Regions from separate parts of the Methylocella tundrae genome, predicted to be linked through region 3. Evidence: riboswitches for the same ligand, from Rfam matches in the RefSeq annotation. Region 3 holds a riboswitch; each other region holds the start of a gene.
What was found. A riboswitch is a leader RNA that binds a small molecule or an ion and turns the genes downstream of it on or off. The one in region 3 is predicted to bind cobalamin.
Positions count from the first base shown of each region.

Region 1: it holds a riboswitch for cobalamin, as region 3 does, so the genes downstream of both, metE (5-methyltetrahydropteroyltriglutamate--homocysteine S-methyltransferase) here and cobW (cobalamin biosynthesis protein CobW) in region 3, are expected to answer to the same signal.
Region 2: it holds a riboswitch for cobalamin, as region 3 does, so the genes downstream of both, SIN04_RS00955 (ribonucleoside-diphosphate reductase subunit alpha) here and cobW (cobalamin biosynthesis protein CobW) in region 3, are expected to answer to the same signal.

Region 1 covers NZ_CP139087.1:198,486-204,384, reverse strand. The annotation lists gene SIN04_RS00980 (Uma2 family endonuclease) at 563-1,138, shown strand; gene SIN04_RS00975 (RHE_PE00001 family protein) at 1,201-2,274, shown strand; gene SIN04_RS00970 (hypothetical protein) at 2,271-2,630, shown strand; cobalamin riboswitch at 2,930-3,143, shown strand; gene metE (5-methyltetrahydropteroyltriglutamate--homocysteine S-methyltransferase) at 3,249-5,603, shown strand; gene SIN04_RS00960 (ribonucleotide-diphosphate reductase subunit beta) at 5,684-5,899, opposite strand, start outside.
Region 2 covers NZ_CP139087.1:190,035-196,646, forward strand. The annotation lists gene SIN04_RS00930 (ISL3 family transposase) at 1-1,299, shown strand, start outside; gene scpB (SMC-Scp complex subunit ScpB) at 1,739-2,431, opposite strand; gene SIN04_RS00940 (DUF1403 family protein) at 2,434-3,489, opposite strand; gene SIN04_RS00945 (hypothetical protein) at 3,729-3,971, opposite strand; gene SIN04_RS00950 (hypothetical protein) at 4,017-4,316, opposite strand; cobalamin riboswitch at 4,312-4,537, shown strand; gene SIN04_RS00955 (ribonucleoside-diphosphate reductase subunit alpha) at 4,640-6,612, shown strand, end outside.
Region 3 covers NZ_CP139089.1:1,859,771-1,866,382, reverse strand. The annotation lists gene cobG (precorrin-3B synthase) at 1-751, opposite strand, end outside; gene cobN (cobaltochelatase subunit CobN) at 745-4,116, opposite strand; gene cobW (cobalamin biosynthesis protein CobW) at 4,117-5,166, opposite strand; cobalamin riboswitch at 5,276-5,482, opposite strand; gene SIN04_RS11005 (c-type cytochrome, methanol metabolism-related) at 5,520-6,038, opposite strand; gene cobO (cob(I)yrinic acid a,c-diamide adenosyltransferase) at 6,322-6,612, shown strand, end outside.

The sequences.
Region 1 (5,899 bases), on a different replicon from region 3:
TGCGCGCCGCGGCTCATCCGCAAGGGGCGACCGGGACGGAATCCGGAGCGGAGGCGGGCGCGGCCCGGATGTGGCCCGGATGTGGCCCGGATGTGGCCCGGATGTGGCCCGGGTTCGGCCGCATGGTCCCGAAATTCCGCCCGAGGCGCCTAAAATCGCGCCCGCGGCAGGCCAAATTCCGCCAAAACCCGGCCGAATCGCGCCAAACGCCGTCGCCATCGATAAGCTATACTTATCGATGGTGATAAACTCCGGAAACGGCTTCCCGGGTGACGGAAGCGATGTCTTCATTCGCTTCCTTTTAACTATTTTTACTTTATTTATCAATATGCTTTAAATTATCAAGGGACGCTGGGGCCGGCTTGACGTTTAAGAGTCCAGCCGAAGCGGGCAACGGACCCTTAGCCTTCCGATCAAGTGGCCCAAGGGACCAAATGAGGCGCATCAACGGAAAATCGCGATCCCGCGATCTGTCCCCATGAAGGAGGAGCCGGAACCGGCGCCCTCTCTTGCCGATTTCGAAGGCTCGTCTTAGACTCTCCTGATCAGAAAGGATCCCCCCATGGGCGCGATTTTTGATCGTCCGCAAATTCCGACGAAGCATCGCTTTGATGTCGATGCCTATTACAAATTGGCCGAGGCCGGCATTTTACCAAACCCCCATCGCGTCGAACTCATCGACGGGGAGATTATCGATTTGAATGCGATTGGCAGTCCGCATGCCGCAATCACGACGCGTCTTACCCGGCAGTTCATCCGCGCGGTCGGGGACCTCGCCATTATCAGCGTTCAAAACCCGCTTCGCCTCGATTCCTATAACGAGCCAGAACCCGATCTCCTGGTGCTGCGGCCGCGCGCCGATGATTATCAGGCGAATCATCCCGGCGCGGCTGACGTTCTGCTCTTGATCGAAGTCTCAGAAACCTCACTCGGCCATGATCGCGGGCGCAAGCTGGCGCTTTACGCGAAATTCGGCGTCCCCGAGGTCTGGATCGTCGACATCGCGGGAGCGGCCGTCGAAGTCTGCCGCCAGCCCAAGGACGGCGCCTATGTTTCGCAGGAGCGCCGGACCAGCGGCATGCTCGCGCCGGCTCTCGTCAAGGGAATAGAAATCGACGTCGCCGCGCTGCTCGCGTGAGGCGCGCCAATGCCGCGGCCGATGCGTCGGCCGAGTGTTGGCGCGGACTTGGCGAGGGGCGCTTGCTGGATGCGCTGAAGGCGCCGCTCGCCGCCGCCGAGGATGCGCTGGCCCGCCTCGACGAGCGCGTCCGCGCGAGCCAGATTCGAGAGGGGTTCGTTAGCCGGTCGCATTTTGGGGACGCCTGCGCCAGCCTCTGGCTCGCCGGCGAGCTCGTCATGCTCGAGGACCTCGTGCTGCACGACGCCCGCATGGACATAAGGTCGCCGACCCACGAGGTGACCCGCGCCCAGGCGGTGCTGCGGACGCGCCGCCAGATCGCCGGGGCCGCGCCGGACTGGGCTTTGAGCCCGGACGGCCTCAAAATTTTGCGCGGCGATAGCGAAAGCAGGACGGAAGAAGCGACCCGGGTAGGGGAGGGGCTGGATGGCGCCGACGCGGCGGCGCTGGAATTGCCCGGCGGCGCCGATCCGCTCGCCGGCGAACTCGCCGCGCTCGAGCGCGCGCTCAACCGCAGCGACAAACTCCTCGCTGGCGACGCCGCCCGGGCGAGGGGCCCGCGCGACCCGCTCATCTATGATCCCGATTGGGAGGGTGACGAGAAGCTGGAGGCCTGGCGGCGCGCCGGCGCCGCGGCGCCGGCCGAACCGCCGCTTCTGGCCGCAGCCCTGCTGTGGGACGCCTGGGAGACCAACCCGCCGCTCGAGCGCCAGGCCTGGCTCGGCGCTCTGCTCGTCGCGGCGACGCTGCGGGCGCGCCAGAAAACCCGGGCGCATCTTTGCTGCGTGAATTCGGCGCTGAAGCTCGTTCCGCGTGAGCGGCGCCGGTCCAGGGACCGCACAGTCCGGCTCACCGCCTTTTTGGAGGCGATCGCGGCCGGCGCGGAGGCCGGGATGGCCGACCACGACCGCTGGCTGCTGGCGCGGCGGCGCCTCGAGGGCAAGCTGAAGGGCCGCCGCTGCTCATCCCGACTGCCCACCCTCGTGGAGTTCATGCTGGCGCGGCCGATCGCCTCGGCCGGCATGATCGCCGCCGCGCTCGGCGTCACCCCGCGGGCGGCGCAGGACATGGTCGCCGAACTCGGCCTGCGCGAAATGACCGGCCGCGGCCGCTACCGGGCCTGGGGCATCTTGTGACGATCTTTGGCGGCTGTCCGCTTCCTTGTCGATTCGCGCCGGGCGTCGACGCCGATCGGCGCGTCAAGACCGCGTTGCGGTTCATCGAAGCGAGGTCGCTGCATCATGCATTTTACCTCGGGAGTTTCGCCGGCGGCCTTGACCCGGACGAGCGCCGCAAGGCGGTCAACTCGTTTCAGATCGGGCTTTCGCACGGGATCGCAGGCAAGCTGAAAAGCATGAAAGCCGAGCGCGACGCGGCCAATAAAATATCGTCCGGACGCGATCTCGCGCCGTTGAAGACATCCGTCATCGACGACGAAATGGCGAAACTCGAATTGTCGTTCGAGGCCAGAAGCCGGGCGCGCAGAAAGTAGATTTTGGTCGACGCCTATGAAGCCGGGCAAGTCGCCGGACGCCGCTTCGAGGTCAGGGCCGCCGTCGAGACGGGCGCCGCCGACGCGTAACCCGGTTAGGCCGCGTTTTGACTGTTGCGGCCGGGGCCGAAACATCCTTTTGATGGGCCCAGTCGGCAGCGGCGCTTGGCGACCGACATCTCGCACTATCTCCAAACCGAGGCAACGCTGAGCCGAACGCCCACAGCGGCGATGGCGTCGTAGACATAATCACATAAGGATATCCTTATATTTGCCTTGACTTGGATCGAGCCGTGCCGGTAAGTTGATTTCGCCACGGTTCTCTGAGCCCCCCGGGGGCGTCAGAGCTAAGAGGGAATCCGGTGCGCCGCAAGGCAATGCCGGAGCTGCCCCCGCAACTGTAAGCGGCGAGCCGAAGTCCACCATGCGTCACTGAGGCCGATCGGCTTCGGGAAGGCCGGACGGAGGCGACGACCCGTGAGCCAGGAGACCTGCCGCGGCGCCATATCGTCCCTGGGCGGGGTGTCCCGGTGGTTCGCGTGCGATCCGCCGGCATTTCGCTGGCGGCTGCTCAGCGTCCGCTTTGGCCTTTGCCCCCAAACATTTTGGGGTAAGCCGATGTCTATTCCTTCTCTTCCCGTCAGTACGCTCGGAACGCCGCGAATCGGTCCGCGCCGCGAACTCAAATTCGCGTTGGAAAGCTTCTGGTCCGGCAAATCCGGCGAGGCTGCGCTGCTTGAGGCCGCGGCAGGTCTTCGCGCCGCCAACTGGGCGCGTCAGCGCGCGCTCGGCGTAACGAACATTCCGTCGAATGATTTCTCTCTATACGATCACGTGCTGGACACGAGCGTCATGGTGGGCGCCATACCGGACGCTTACGGCTGGAACGGCGGCAAGGTCTCGCTTGCAACCTACTTCGCCCTTGCGCGAGGATCCGAAGGCGAGACCCAAGGCGCGGCCTGCGCCAGCGGCTGCGGCGCCCATTCGCATGGCGTTCCAGCGCTCGAAATGACCAAGTGGTTTGACACCAACTATCATTATCTGACGCCTGAATTTACGAAGGGGCAGGTCTTCACGCTCGCCTCGACGAAACCGGTCGATGAATATGTCGAGGCGAAGGCGCTTGGCTATCAAACCCGCCCCGTCCTCCTGGGGCCGGTGACTTTTCTCAAGCTTGGCAAGAGCAAGGATCCGGCTCTCGATCCGCTGTCTTTGCTCGCCAACCTGCTGCCGGTCTATGTCGATGTCCTGCGCCGCCTCAAGGCCAATGGCGCCGAATGGGTTCAGATCGACGAGCCCTGTCTCGTTCTCGATCTCGACGACGCGACGCGGCAGGCGTTGCGCGCGGCTTACGGCATGTTCGCCCACGCATCGCCCGCGCTGAAGCTCATGCTGACCTCATATTTCGGCGGCCTCGGCGATAATCTCGCCGATGCGCTCGCTCTCCCGGTCGCCGGCCTCCATCTCGACCTCGTGCGTGCGCCGGAGCAGCTCGACGCTGTTCTCGCGCGGGCGCCGCGCGGCCTTGTTCTGTCCCTGGGCGTGATCGACGGCCGCAACATCTGGCGGGCGAACATTCCCTCGATCCTCGATCGCCTCGCGCCAGTCGTCGCCAAGCGAGGGCCGGATCATATCGAGATTGCGTCATCCTGTTCGCTGTTGCACGTTCCGATCGACCTTGATCTCGAGACGGACCTCGACCCCGACCTGAAGAACTGGCTCGCCTTCTCCGTGCAGAAAATGGGCGAGCTTGCGACGCTCGGCAGGGCGCTCGCCGGCGGTGGAGATGCTATCGCCGCGACGATCGCCGATTCGGCCAGAGCCTTCGCCGCCCGTGCGGCGTCAAAGAAAGTGCATGATCCGGCGGTCGCGGCCCGCATCGCTGCAATCGCGCGTCAGATGGCTGAGCGGGCGAGCCCGTTTGAGATTCGCCGCGAATGGCAGCGGCGCGCGCTCGATCTGCCGGATTTCCCAACAACGACGATCGGCTCCTTCCCGCAGACGCCGGAAGTGCGCAAGGCGCGCGCCGCTCACGCCAAGGGAGCGCTCACGGATGCGGACTACGACGCATTCCTGCGCGCGGAGACGAAAGAAGCGGTGCGCTGGCAGGAGGAAATCGGCCTGGACGTGCTCGTGCATGGCGAGTTCGAGCGCAACGATATGGTGCAGTATTTCGGAGAACAGCTCTCAGGCTACGTGTTTACCCAACACGGCTGGGTGCAAAGTTACGGCTCCCGCTATGTCCGTCCTCCGATCATCTTCGGCGACGTGTCGCGCCCGAAACAAATGACCGTCGCGTGGTCGACCTACGCGCAATCGCTGACGAAGCGGCCGATGAAGGGAATGCTCACCGGCCCGGTGACGATGATGCAATGGTCCTTCGTCCGCGATGATCTTCCAAGGTCTGAGGTCTGCCGCCAGATCGCGCTGGCGCTGCGGGACGAAGTAACCGATCTCGAGGCCGCGGGCATCCGGATCATCCAGATCGACGAGCCGGCGATTCGCGAAGGCTTGCCTCTGCGGCGCGCCGACTGGCCGGCCTATCTCGCCTGGGCGGTGGAATGCTTCCGGCTCGCCGCTTCGGGCGTAAGAGACGACACGCAGATCCACACGCATATGTGCTATTCGGAGTTTAACGACATCATCCAGTCCATCGGCGCCATGGACGCCGACGTGATCTCAATCGAAACCTCGCGCTCGAAAATGGAGTTGCTCGACGCCTTTGTCGCCTATCGCTATCCGAACGAAATCGGCCCGGGCGTCTACGATATTCATTCGCCGCGCGTGCCGCCTGTCGGCGAGATGACCGAACTCCTCGTCAAGGCGACGAAGAGCCTGACGCCTGACCAGATCTGGGTCAATCCTGACTGTGGCCTCAAAACCCGCAAATGGGAAGAGGTGCGTCCCGCGCTCGTCAACATGGTCGCAGCCGCGAAGGACGTGCGCGCGGCGCTCGCGAAGGCAGCGGAATGAACGGTCCCAGGCAGGATCGCGGCTAAGAAATCGTGCACGAGATCCCGGCGGAGGACGTCCGCCGCCGGGATTGGCGCCGCTCATTCCCATGAGAGGGCGCCGCCGTTTTGATATTCGATGACGCGCGTCTCGAAGAAGTTCTTCTCCTTCTTGAGATCCATAACCTCGGACATCCACGGAAACGGATTGTCCGTCTCGGCGAAAACAGGCGCAAGGCCGAGTTGGGCGCAGCGACGATTGGCGATGAAGCGCATATATTGCTCGCATAAAGTCGCGTTGAGGCCGAGGAAGCCGCG
Region 2 (6,612 bases), on a different replicon from region 3:
GCAATCTTCACGGAGCGCTTCGGCAAGGACGTCCTGGCGCCTTGGGCGCGGCGAACCGCGCGCCTGGAGAGCATCGTCCATTGCCTCGGACTTGCCCTCGGCGGGCGCCCGGCCGCGAGTTTCGCCCGCCGGCTGATGGTGCCGGTAAGCAACGACACCCTTCTGCGGGTTGTTCGTCGGCGAGGCTGTCCGCCCTTTCCCGCGCCCACCGTCGTCGGCATCGACGATTGGGCGTGGAAGCGCAACCAGCGCTACGGCACGATCATCTGCGATCTCGAACGGCGGCGACCAATACGCCTCCTGCCGGATCGTGAATCCGCGACCGCGCAAGCGTGGCTCGCCGGCCAGCCGCAAATCGCCGTCGTCGCGCGCGATCGCGGCGGCAGCTATTCCCTCGCAGCGTCAAAGGCGCTCCCGTCGGCCCTGCAAGTCGCCGATCGTTGGCATCTCATGGAAAACGCAAGCCACGCCTTTCTGGACGCCGTGCGCAAATCGATGCGCCAGATCCGCGCCGCCATGGGCGCGGCGATCATCAATCCCGAATTGCTGACTGCCGCCGAACGGCTCCAATATGAGGGTTACCTGAGACGCGAGGACATCAACGCCACGATCCTCGCGCGCGCCAGAGGCGGCGCGTCGATCAAGGAGATCGTGCGCGACACGGGCCACAGCCGGGGCCTCGTGCGTCGGGTGCTGAGGGGCCAGCGTTCGGACGTCTTCCGGTCGCGTGAGAGTTCCTTGGAGCCTTATCTCGAATGGCTCGACGCCCAGTGGCAGGCCGGCGCTCGAAACGGTTGCGAACTTTGGCGGCGCTTGAAGTGCCAAGGCTTCCGAGGATGTCTGCGGGTCGTTTCGGAATGGACGGCGCGACGTCGACGCGCGGAAAAAGCCGACGCCGACAGCTTGCGCCGCGTTCCGTCGGCTCGAACCATCGCGCGCCTCATGACGACGGGCCGCGACAATCTCACGAAGTCGGAGACCGTGACCATCGCCGCGATCGAAGGCGGGGTCGCGCCGCTGATCGAAGCGCGAGCCGTCATCAATGCGTTCCATGCGATGATCCGCAAGCGCGCTGGCGAGGAACTCGCCCCGTGGATCGAACGTGCGAAATCAAGTCTGGTCACGTCGTTTGCCAAGGGCGTCGCGAAGGACAAGAGCGCGATAGGCGCCGCCATCGCGTCGCACTGGTCCAACGGCCAAACCGAAGGCCAGATCACCAAGCTCAAACTCGTGAAACGGCAGATGTATGGACGCGCAAAACTCGACCTACTCGAAGCTCGCCTGATCGGAGCAGGATGACGTGCACCAAATATGTGTCAGAGCCCTTATTCCATGCTTATTCACAATTGCGCTCGCCGTCCCCTTCTCGGCCGACCGTCTAACGGCGATGGCGACATCAGCCAAGGGACCCGAGAGCTGCAATCTGTGATCTTCGAATGCCGTGCAGGGTTTTGACAGGAGATCGGTCATGAAGCGCTCATCTAAAAAGGACGGCGCAATTAATACCCGGGTAGAATTTAATCGTCAATAATACCCGGATTAAATCAGGCCTGAACTGCCTCTGGATGCAGTGATCCATCCATGCACGGGCATGCCGACCGTCTCCAAACAAACACCCCATCCGAAAGACGGCTATCGGCGGCTTTCGGCGGTAAGTCGTTCGTCAATAGGGCCGTTTTAGACAATGTGGCGGAGCCGGAGGGATTCAAACGTCTTCCTCGAAATCCTCGAACCCTCGCTATCGGCTTAACGCGGGCGACGCATCGATGTCCTCGCCTTCAAAATCACCCAATTCGTCATTGCGTGAGATTGGAAACGCCCCGGCCAGGAGCTTATCTTTGCCGAGCAGGCCGGCGTCCTCCAGCATCTCGATGTCGGGCAGGTCGCGCAGAGACTCGAAGCCGAACTGCGCCAGAAATTCTTTCGTCGTCACGAAGGCGTAGGGGGCGCCGGGGCGCGGGCTGCGCGGCCCCGCGGCGATGAGGCCCATGGCGCGCAGGCCGCCGATGAGGTCGCGGCTGACCTCCTTGCCGAAAAATTCCGAGAGCTCGCCGCGCGCGATCGGCTGAAAATAGGCGATCGCCATCAGCACAAGAGATTCCGACCGCGACAGCGGCCGAACGCCGGCGCCGCTCCCTGCTGCGGCATGGATCGCGTCCGCGAACCCTTTCTTCGTGCGGTGCTGCCACCCGCCGGCGACCGAGGCCAATTCGTACGGCCGGCCGCGCAGCTCGTCTCGAATGTCCGCGATGAGAAGATCGAGATTGCAGTCGCGGCCGACGACGCGGGCAAGAACCTCCCGCGTCACGGGCTCGGACGCGGCGAAAATCACGGCTTCGACCCGGCCCATCCATTCGCGCCATCTCAGTTCGGGCGGCAGGTCGGCGAGCTCCGCATCGAGCGCAGTTTCGAGTTTGGCGCGCCGGGCCATCGCTAGAGCCCGTAAAGCCGGAAGGTCGGCCGGCCGGTCAGTTCGCGCACGGCGCCGAGCGCGACGAGGCGATCGAACAGCCGACGGCTCGAACGGTCGGTCACGGTCTTTCCGGTCCTGGCGGCTTGCGCGTCCTCGCCAATCAGGATGGCGATCATCAGATCCGCATCCTTGCCGCGCAGTTGCGGCGCAACCGCAAGGAGCCGCTCGGCGCGGCGGGCGAGCTCGGCGTAGCGGTCCGCGGCGACGGCGGCCGCGCGGGAATAGGCGAGCGAGCATGCGGCGAGCCAACCGCCGTCGCCCTGCCGCTGCGTCGCGCGGGAAAGATCGCTTCGCCGCATCTCGCCGGCGATCATCGGGACAGGCGCCGGCCAGTTCAGGCGATGCGCCAGCACGGCGTCGGCGAGCCACAGGGCGAGCGCCTCGGCGTCCGGCCGCAAGCGTAGGGTGACCGCCGCGATCTCGGCGGCGGCGGCGACGGCGCTCCCCTGCCCTTTGGCGAGCCCGGCGGCGATCGCGACGACGTCCTCAAACACATCGTCGCGGCGCAATTCGAGCAGGACCGGCAGCCGAAGCGTCCAGTCGTCGGTTTGCATGGCGCCGGGCTCGCCGAGGCGTCGCCAGGCTTTGAGGATGCGGCCGGCGGGCCCGGGATCGTCGCCGTCGCGGCGCAGATACCAGGCGTCGCGCAGCGCGGCCTCGTCTTCCGTGCGCCCGCCCTGCCGCGCGAGGACCGCGGCGCAGGCGAGCGCCAGGCGCTGGCGCCAGAGGGCGCCGAGCGGGTGTTCGGCGCGGGCGATTGGATGCAGCGCGGCGAGCGCCGCGCCGGCGCGGAAGGCGGCCTCCGCAACGTCTTCTCCCGAGGCGGCCTGCCCCGCCGCGCCGTTTTTGTCTGCAAAACCCCTCTCCTCGGATCGACGCCTCGCGTCGATCCTCCCCTCGCCCGCACCTTGGCGCGGTCTCCCCTCGGAGTTTTGGCTCGCAAAACTCCTCGCCCAGCTGGGGAAAGGGGGGAAGGCCGGCGGGGCGGCGAGGCTGATTCGGGGACGTGGCGCCATGCCGGCAGGCTAACGCATGGCGGCGCTTATGGCGAGTAAAATGGCGCATTTCCGCCGCGCTTGTCTTGCGCTAGAAATGTCCGATAAGATTGCATTATCGCGCGCAAACTCGCCTACAATGGTGTGTAGTGTAGAAACCATCCTGTCGCCAACGCGCGTGATCCCTCCTGTTACGTCCGTCTCGCCCGATTGGAATTTCTTCGGCGTCAGTCCGAACAACGGGCCGCACCCTTCGATCTTTAAATACGTCTCGGTTCGTCGACGGCCGTCTTGAACCTGATCGCCACGACGGGGCCAACGCCCGGATCCGTTATCAGTCGGCTGCAGATCTTGTCATCGCGCGCAATCGCCAACATGGTTTTGTGCAGCTTGTCGTATTCCGATTGTGGAGCAGCTTGCGCCGTGAGCATTGCTCCGATGACAGTTTCCAGCAACGTCTGCCCGGCCGACGGCTCGCTCGCTCGGGCCTCGAAGTTCCGCATCACTACTGCGGTCGATGGCGTGCATATCTATAATCGTGACGGTCATCATATCGCGAAAGGCGCTTTCTCGCTGTTTCCGACCTCGACGTCTAGACCGATGGCGGACACGCCTTCTATCTCGGCGCCGAATTGACCAAGGCCGAGATCGCTTTCGCGCTCGGCATACGCTATGCGCAGGACGATGCGCTCGATTGGGGCGTCGGCGCCGATCGTCCGGACGAAGAGCGCGATCGCCTGCGCGAGGCCGGGCACACGCTGCGACGGAAAGAGAAAAACCTCGATGATCCGTGACGGGCGCTTGATTGCATCATAGATATTGACGCCATTCTCAAAAGTTGCCACCATATCTAGTAGTCACGGTCTCTCGAGTCGCAAGATCGAGGGCTAAGAGGGAATCCGGTGCGCGAGGTCTCTATCCAGGGCCACGCAACGCCGGAGCTGCCCCCGCAACTGTAAGCGGTGAGCCGAAGTCCACCATTTGTCACTGAGATCGATGCGATCTCGGGAAGGCAGGACCGAGGCGACGACCCGCGAGCCAGGAGACCTGCCGCGACGCCGTATCGTCCCTGGGCGGGGTGTCCCGGTGGTTCGCTTGCATCGGGCGCCCGCGCCCGCCGTCCTGCACGCGTCCGCTCGGCCTTTGCCCCCAACGTTTGGGGTTCAAGCCGATGTCTCTCACGATCGAAACCACGCGCGCCACGGGCGCCGCGCATCCAGCTCCGCCGGCGCCGAAACCATCGGCCGAGCCGGGTTATCAGGTCATTCGCCGCAACGGCGTCGTCACGCCATTCGATCCGTCGAAGATCGCAGTTGCGCTTGCCAAGGCGTTTCTCGCCGTCGAGGGGGGCGCCGCCGCCGCGTCGCGCCGCGTGCACGACATCGTCGCTGGGCTGACGAACCAGGTCGTCGCGGGGCTTACCCGTCGCGTGGACGCGGGGCGCACCTTCCATATCGAGGATGTGCAGGACCAGGTCGAGCTTGCCCTGATGCGCGGCGAGCATCACAAGGTCGCCCGCGCTTATGTGCTCTATCGCGAGGAGCGCGCCCGCGAACGCGCCAAGGCGAGCGCCGGCGAGCCGGCGGCGGCGTCAGCTTTCCGGATGAAGGCTGCGGACGGATCCCTCGCCACGATCGACGCCGCACGCCTCGCCGGCGTCATCGAGGAGGCTTGCGCCGAACTTGAAGGCGTTTCGGCCGATGCGATACTCGCGGAGGCCCAACGCAACCTCTATGACGGCGTCAGCCGGGAGGAGCTGGCGCTGGCGCCGATCCTCGCCGCCCGCACGCTCATCGAAACCGAGCCGAACTACGCCAAGGTCAGCGCGCGGCTGTTGCTCGACAAATTGCGGCGCGAGGCCCTGACCTTCGTCGCGGGCCAGCCGGTAGAGGCGACGCAAGCCGAGATGGCGGCGCGATACGCCGATTATTTTCACGCCTACGTCCGGGTCGGCGTCGCGGCGGAACGGCTCGACCCCGAACTTGCCCGCTTCGATCTCGCGCGCCTCGCCGGCGCCTTGCGGCCGGAGCGCGATCTTCAATTCGACTATCTCGGCCTGCAAACGCTCTACGATCGCTATTTCCTGCATGTGCGCGGTGCGCGTTTCGAACTGCCCCAGGCTTTCTTCATGCGCGTCGCGATGGGTCTCGCCCTGCGCGAAATCGATCGCGAGGCGAGGGCCATAGAGTTCTACGATCTGCTGTCGTCATTCGATTTCATGACGTCGACGCCCACGCTGTTCAACGCCGGCGCGCCGCGGCCGCAGCTCTCCTCCTGCTTTCTGACGAGCGTGCCCGACGATCTCGACGGCATCTTCAAATCGATCAAGGACAATGCGCTGCTGGCCAAATATTCCGGCGGACTCGGCAATGACTGGACACGCGTGCGCGGCCTTGGCGCGCATATCAAGGGCACCAACGGCGAGAGCCAGGGCGTCGTCCCTTTCCTCAAGGTGGCCAATGATGCGGCGATCGCCGTCAATCAGGGCGGCAAGCGCAAGGGCGCCGTCTGCGCCTATCTCGAAACCTGGCATATCGACATTGAGGAATTTCTCGACCTTCGCAAAAACACCGGCGACGACCGTCGCCGCACCCACGACATGAATACGGCGAACTGGGTACCGGATCTGTTCATGCAGCGCGTGGAGGCCGACGCAAACTGGACGCTCTTCTCGCCAGACGAGACGCCCGATCTCCATGATCTCTATGGCCCCGCTTTCAAGGCGGCTTATGAATCCTATGAGGCGAAGGCCTCCCGTGGCGAGATCAGCATCTTCAAGCAAATTCGCGCCGCTGATCTCTGGCGGCGCATTCTGACCATGCTGTTCGAAACCGGCCATCCCTGGATTGTGTTCAAGGACCCTTGCAACATCCGTTCACCGCAAGGTCATGCAGGCATCGTGCACTCCTCCAATCTCTGCACCGAGATCACGCTGAATACTTCCGACGACGAAGTAGCTGTCTGTAATCTCGGCTCGGTCAATCTCGCGGCGCATGTGTCGGCGGCGGGGCTGGACCACGAGCGTCTGGCGCGCACGATCAGGATCGCGATGCGAATGCTCGACAATGTGATCGATGTCAATTTCTACACGATTCCCGAGGCGCGCCGCTCCAACCTCCACCATCGTCCCGTTGGGCTCGGCCT
Region 3 (6,612 bases):
GTCCGACCGGGGAAGGCGCCTCGATGCGGCCCTGTTGTCGCGCTGGCGTCAGAGTGAGGCCGGCGGATTCGGCGATGATGGCGGAACCGCATTGTGATATGAGGTCCATCATTCTTCGCGGTGGCTCCGGCAAAGCCGCGCCAATTGCGAGAAAGGCGCGGGCGAGATCGATGGCCGCTGCGACGACCCTGTTGGGCGCGCAAAAACCGAGACTAACCGCGTCGCTCGATACGCCACCAATCGAAATCGCGAAGTCATCATGCGCTTTGCGATAGGCGAAGCGGATGTCGGCGGGCTCGTCCTCGAGCGAAAGCGCGCCGCCATCATCGATCAGAAAGCCGAATTTGCCGGGCAGGCGATGCAGATCAACCGCCGCGACGAGCGCGGCTTCGAGCGCCTTGCCGATCGGGCCGACGTCAATCGCGGCGCCAAGGCCGGCGAGCGGGCTGACCATCACGTTGCGTATGGCTTCGGCGGCCGGATCTTCATCGATGAGGCCGAGCTCGCTCAGCCTTTCTGTAAGAGCGGCGAGCGTGGGTTGAGATACGCCGCGCAACTGCAGATTGCCACGCGCGGAAAGATCGATGAGACGATTGCCACAGGAGCGCGAAGCGTTGGCGATCGCGCGCATCGTTGCGGCGCCGACAATGCCGCCGCTGATGCGCAAGCGCAGGAGAAAACCATCTTTCGCCAGCATCGGGGAGAGCGCGCCGGGGCACCAGCCTTTGCGCAATTCGGAGCGAATTAGCATGAAAGGCTTTTCCGCATCGATGCGAGAGTGTCGAGCGTGGAATTGCGCCGGCCTTGCCAGAAGCCGCGCCGCAGCGCCGCTTCAAAGCGGGCCAGGATGCAGAGCGCCGCTTTCGGGTTTTCAGCGACAAGAAAATCGCGCACGTCTGGATCGCCGCAGGTGGCGTCAAAAAGCAGCTCGAAATGCTGGCTCGAGACGGCGTCGCTCATGACGGCGAGCGTGAAAAGATGATCGACGGTCTCCGCGATCTCGGCGCCGCCACGATGGCCGTGGCGCATCTGGCCTCTGATCCAGCGCGGATTGCTGGCCCTGCCGCGCACGATCCGGGCGACTTCCTCGGGCAATGTTCGCACCTTTATCGCGCCGGGCCGCGTCGTCTCCACATGATAGATCGGCGCATCATTGCCAAGCAATTGCGCGGCCGCGGCGAAGCCGCCTTCATGATCGACGATCGCATCGGAGTCGAGAAGATCCTGTTCATCCTGGTCCTGCACATGGATCATTGCGTCGGCGCTTGCGACGCGCTCGGTAAAGCCGGGGCTCGCGATCCCTTCGCCGCGGGCGCCGCCATAGGCGTGCGAAGTCGCATCGAGATAGAGCTGGCCAAGTTCTTCGCGCGACAGCGTGGCGTCTGCGTCCATTGCGCGGGAAAGTCCGAGGCCATAGGCCGATGGCGCGGCGCCGAAGATGCGCGAAGGCGCGACGCCGGCCGCACGCCGCGCCGCCGCCAAAGGATTAGCCTCGTCATCTTCATCGATTTCAGAGACGGCGCGTACGGCCGAGTCGAAAAGCGCGATCTGGGCCGGAAAGACATCACGAAAGAGCCCCGAGATGCGCAGCGTCACGTCGACGCGGGGGCGGTCGAGTCTTGCCGGAGAGATGATCTCGAAACCGGTGACGCGGGAGGAGGCGTTGTCCCAGACCGGCTTGACGCCAAGCAAGGCCAACGCCTGCGCGAGATCATCGCCTCCGGTGCGCATGGTGGCGCTGGCCCAAAGATCCATGACGATTCTCTTTGGCCATTCGCCATTGTCCTGCGCATGGCGGCTCAGCACTTCCTGAGCGGCGCGCTGACCGATCTCCCAGGCGGTGCGGGTTGGAACCGCGCGCGGATCGACCCCATAGAGATTGCGGCCGGTCGGCAGCACGTCGATGCGTCCGCGCGATGGCGCGCCGCCAGGACCTGGCTGAACGAAACGCCCGTCGAGCGCCGCGAGCAGGCCTTCGCGTTCCGCCTCGGCGCAGCGATCAATCAGCGCAGATAGCGGCGCGGCGTCGCCTGCGCCATTGGCTTTCGCGAGCGTTGCGACGTTTGCGTCGCGAACCGCCGCCGCCGGCGCACGTCCAAACACATGCAAGCCATCGCCGATGCGCATATCCTTGAGATCGCAAAGCCATGCGTCGAGACGCTGCAAACCCCCTATAGGATCATCGTCATCATTGAGGCCGCAATCCTGCGCGAGGCCGGTCTCTTTGGCGCGGGCGAGAATGGCTTTGGCGAGCAGTCTGGCGCGCCTGCGATCCAGCATTTCGGCGCTTGCATATTCGTCGAGCAGAGCTTCTATTTCCTGCGCCGCGCCGTGGCTTTGCGCGGATGTTAAGGGCGGCGTCAGATGGCCGATGATCAGGGCGCTCAAGCGGCGCTTGGCCTGCGCCGCTTCGCCCGGATTATTGACGATAAAGGGATAGATCACTGGCGTCGCGCCAAGCACCGCCTCGGGCGCGCAGGCTTCGCTCAATGCAATGGCTTTGCCCGGCAGCCATTCGAGCGTGCCATGTGCGCCGCAGTGAATGATCGCGTGGATGCCGGCGACCCGACGCAGCCAGACATAGAAGGCGACATAGGCGTGGCGCGGCGCCAGGGCGACGTCATGATATTGCGCTTTGCGCTCGGCGCTCGATCCGCGATCGGGCTGCATGGCGACGTAGAAGTTTTGCGCGTGCAAAATTGGGAATGAAAAGAAGCCCTCGATGGCGTCTGGGTCAGAGGCGGGATCGCCCCATTGCGCGTTGAGCGTCTCGGTAAAGGGGCGCGGCATGTCGCGCAGCGCCTCTTCGTAATCGGCAAGGCTCAGGCGCGCTGTCTCAGCGCCAGATTCGAGGCTTCGCATGAGATGATCTTCGTGCGGCAAAGGTCCGATGGCGTAGCCCGCCTCGCGCAGCATTTCGGCGATCGACGCGACGCTCTTGGCCGTATCGAGACCCACAGCATAGCCGCCGCGTCCCGCCTTGCCCGGATAATCGGACAGGATGCAGGCGAGGCGGCGCTCAGCCGGAGCCGTCTTGCGCAAATCGACCCAGGCTGTTGCAAGGTCCGAGACGAATGCGACGCGTGAATCGCAGGCGGCGTGCACCAATGGCGTGAATTCAAGATCCGGCCGAGGCGACGCCTGCCTTTTGAAGGCGATCGCGCGCGTGATCAGGCGTCCATCCATCTCCGGCAGAACGACATTCATGGCGAGATCCGCGCCGCAAAGGCCGCGCGGGTCGGCTTTCCATTGTGCTTCGCCAGCGCCGGAGAAGATGACTTGCAGCACGGGGGCGTCGGCTTCATCGAGAACGCTGCCGCCTTCGTCGAGCCGCGCCGAGAAGGCCGTCGCGTTCAAAACCACATCGGGTTTTCCGCACGCAATCGTCTCGTGCAAGAATCTGACGGCTCCGACATCTTTGAGGCTCGTCACGAAAATGGGCTCGACGTCAAATCCGCGCGCGGCGAGCGCGTCGGCGAGCGCGATGATCGGCGCCGTATCGTCAACCAGCATATATGACCGATAAAATATAATGAGCGCGCGCCGCTTGGCCCCACGCGTCAGTCTGCGACCCGCCGTGAAGACGCCCGCGGCGGCAATAGTCTGCTTTACGCCCCATACGGCCGGCGCATCGAGGCGATGTTCGATCCAGTCGAGAACCGCTCCGATATTGCCCGCGCTGCCGCTTTGAAAGCGCGCAAAAATCTCTTTGAGGTCTTCGGCCGCCATGTTGGACGCCTCGGCCAGGCGTTGATCTTCCGCTGCGTCGCCCGGAATGATGGCGAGCAAGACGCCGTGCGCCCGCGCGATGCGGCAAAATTCCTCGACGCCGTAGCGCCAATAGTCGAGGCCGCCGAGCAGGCGGATCAGAATGAATCGCGATTTGGCGATGACTTTTTCGGCGTAAAGATCGATGGAATAGGGATGCTTGAGGACGGCGAGATTAGCCAGCCGAACGCTCATCGCGCCGCCGGGGCGAGACCGCGCGGCCGCCGCTACAGCGCCGAGATCGCTGTCGGAAAAGGAGAGGAACACCAAATCGGCCGGCGTCTGTGCAAGGTCGATGGCGGCTTCGGCCTCATCCAGCGATCGGCTTTCCGTCCGCAAAAGATGCATTCAGCGCTCCAGCATCCGCTTGATCGCGGCGGCGTCGAGGCCCTTTTTCCCAATGATCACGAGGCGCCCGCAGCGCGCCTCGCCCGACTCCCAGGGCCGGTCGAAACTATGCTGGAACCTGTTGCCGACGCCTTGCACGAGAAGGCGCATCGGCTTGCCGCGCGCCTCGACGAAACCCTTGATCCGCAGCACGTCGTGAGCCTCGGCGACAGCCTCCAGCCGGCGAATGAAAGGGGCGGCCTCGTCAATAGCGTCGACCTCCATGATAAGGCTTTCGAAGTCATCATGGTCGTGCTCGGCTTCTTCATCATGATGCGAGCGCCGGTTCGACACGTCATCTTCAGCGGCGGCGCCAAGGCCGAGCAGAACCCGCGCGTCGATCCGCCCCTGCTGCGACGCGATTACTTTCGTCGCGCGGGGCAGGAGCGCCTTGATGTCAGAAGCGATGCGGGCTTGCTCGGGCGCGGCGATGAGGTCGATCTTGTTCAAGACGATAAGGTCGGCGCACAGCAATTGGTCTTCAAAGACTTCTTCGAGGGGATTGTCATGGTCGATCGAGGGATCGGCTTGCCGCTGCAGCGCGAGCTTTTCTGGATCGTCAACGAAGCGGCCATCGGCGACGGCCGCTCCATCGACGACGGCGATGACGCCATCGACCGTCAATCGCGCGCGGACGCCCGGCCAGTCGAAAGCCTTGACGAGCGGCTTCGGCAGCGCGAGGCCGGATGTCTCGATGATGATATGTTCAGGCGGAGGATCGAGCGCGAGAAGCCTTTCGATGGCGGGAAGAAAATCATCCGCGACCGTGCAGCAGATACAGCCGTTGGCGAGTTCGATGATGCTGTCTTCCGCGCAAGCGAGATCGCCACAGCCCTTGAGGATATCGCCATCGACGCCGATGTCGCCGAACTCATTGATGATGAGGGCGAGACGGCGTCCTCCCGCGCTGGCGAGAATATGGCGGATCAGCGTCGTCTTTCCGGCGCCGAGGAAGCCGGTGACGATGGTCGCGGGAATGCGCGAAAGACGGCTGTGGGAGAGATCGTTCATCAAGCCCCGGTCCTTGAATTGCAAGGGGGCTTTTGCCGGCGGCTGTGGCGCAGCCGCCTTCGCCTGCGGGGGACCGCCGGCATCGATTGGGGCCGGAGCTCCCCGCCGGCCTATCCTCGATCGAACGGCAGGTTTCCTGGCTTGCGGATCGGCGTCGCATGCCGCCTTCCCAAGGGTTTTAGGCCCCCAGTGGCGTCCCGGCATGCGACTACCCGCTTACAGTTGCGGGGGCAGCTGTGGATTGGCGTTCTTCCGAACGCGGCGCCACATTCCCATTTACCCCTCGTATAGAGGGACCGTTACAGGCCAGACACTAGACGGAATGGGCGCTATGTCAATCGGAAGCCCCAGCCTCACTTGAAGCAGTCGTCGACCGTCTTTTCCCAGTCGGCCGGCTTCGCCTCGTGGTTGCTCGGCCGCTCGCGGCCCAATGCGCCGTCCGAGCGCGCCCGCAAATAGGTGTAAATGGGGTTGAGATAGCACATGACGTTCTTGTTTTCCCCGAACGAGGGCATCACCAGATCCTGCGCCGCGGTGACGTCACGCTTGCCGCCGATGATCGTTCCGAGCACCTGCTGGGTCGAGAGCGACTTCAAAGAATCGACGAGAGAGGGCGCATAGGAGGAGCCGAGGGCGTCCGGACCGTGGCACTGGAGGCAGTTGGCGCCGTACATGCGGTAACCGATGAAGGTGTACCAGTCGACTTTGCCGTCCTTGCCGATCTTGTAGGTCGGGTTGCCGTCTTTATCAAAATATTGCCCGTCCGTCGAACTGACGGGCGTTGGGTCACCGGCTCCATCAGAGCGAGCCGCGCTCGCGGCGACGACAAAACCGCCGGCGAGCAGGCAGCGAAGCAGAGCCGTTATCTTCATCCTTGATCCTCCCATAGCCCGCAGCGGGCTTCGTTTTTTGACCGGCCGACGGCATAAGTCGAAACATCGACATCGGCCAAGCACGATTGTGTGACGAGAAAAAGCAAACTTGCCAAGCTGCAATAAGGTCGCAACCCGCGCCCGCGATCTTTAATGTATGAATCACGAAAAGGCGGCCGCCGTTTTGTCTGCGGTCATCGTCGCCTTTGCAACAGGCTTTGACGGGACGGCTGCGTTGAGCGAATTATCGGATGAGGCGAAAGCCTCGCGCCACCGTGAAAAAATGCAAAAGCGCAAGGCCGTTCAGGACGCCGAGGTCGCCGGCAAAGCCATCACCGGAAAAGGACTCCTGATCGTCCACACCGGCGCCGGCAAGGGCAAGTCGACGGCGGCCTTCGGACTTTTGCTGCGCGCGCTCGGCCATGGCTGGCGATGCGGCGTCGTGCAATTCATCAAAGGAGCCTGGGAGACTGGCGAGCGCGACATGTTCCGCCGCTTTCCCGATCTCGTCGCCTGGCATTCGATGGGGGAGGGGTTTACCTGGGAGACCCAGGATCGCGCGCGCGACGTGGCC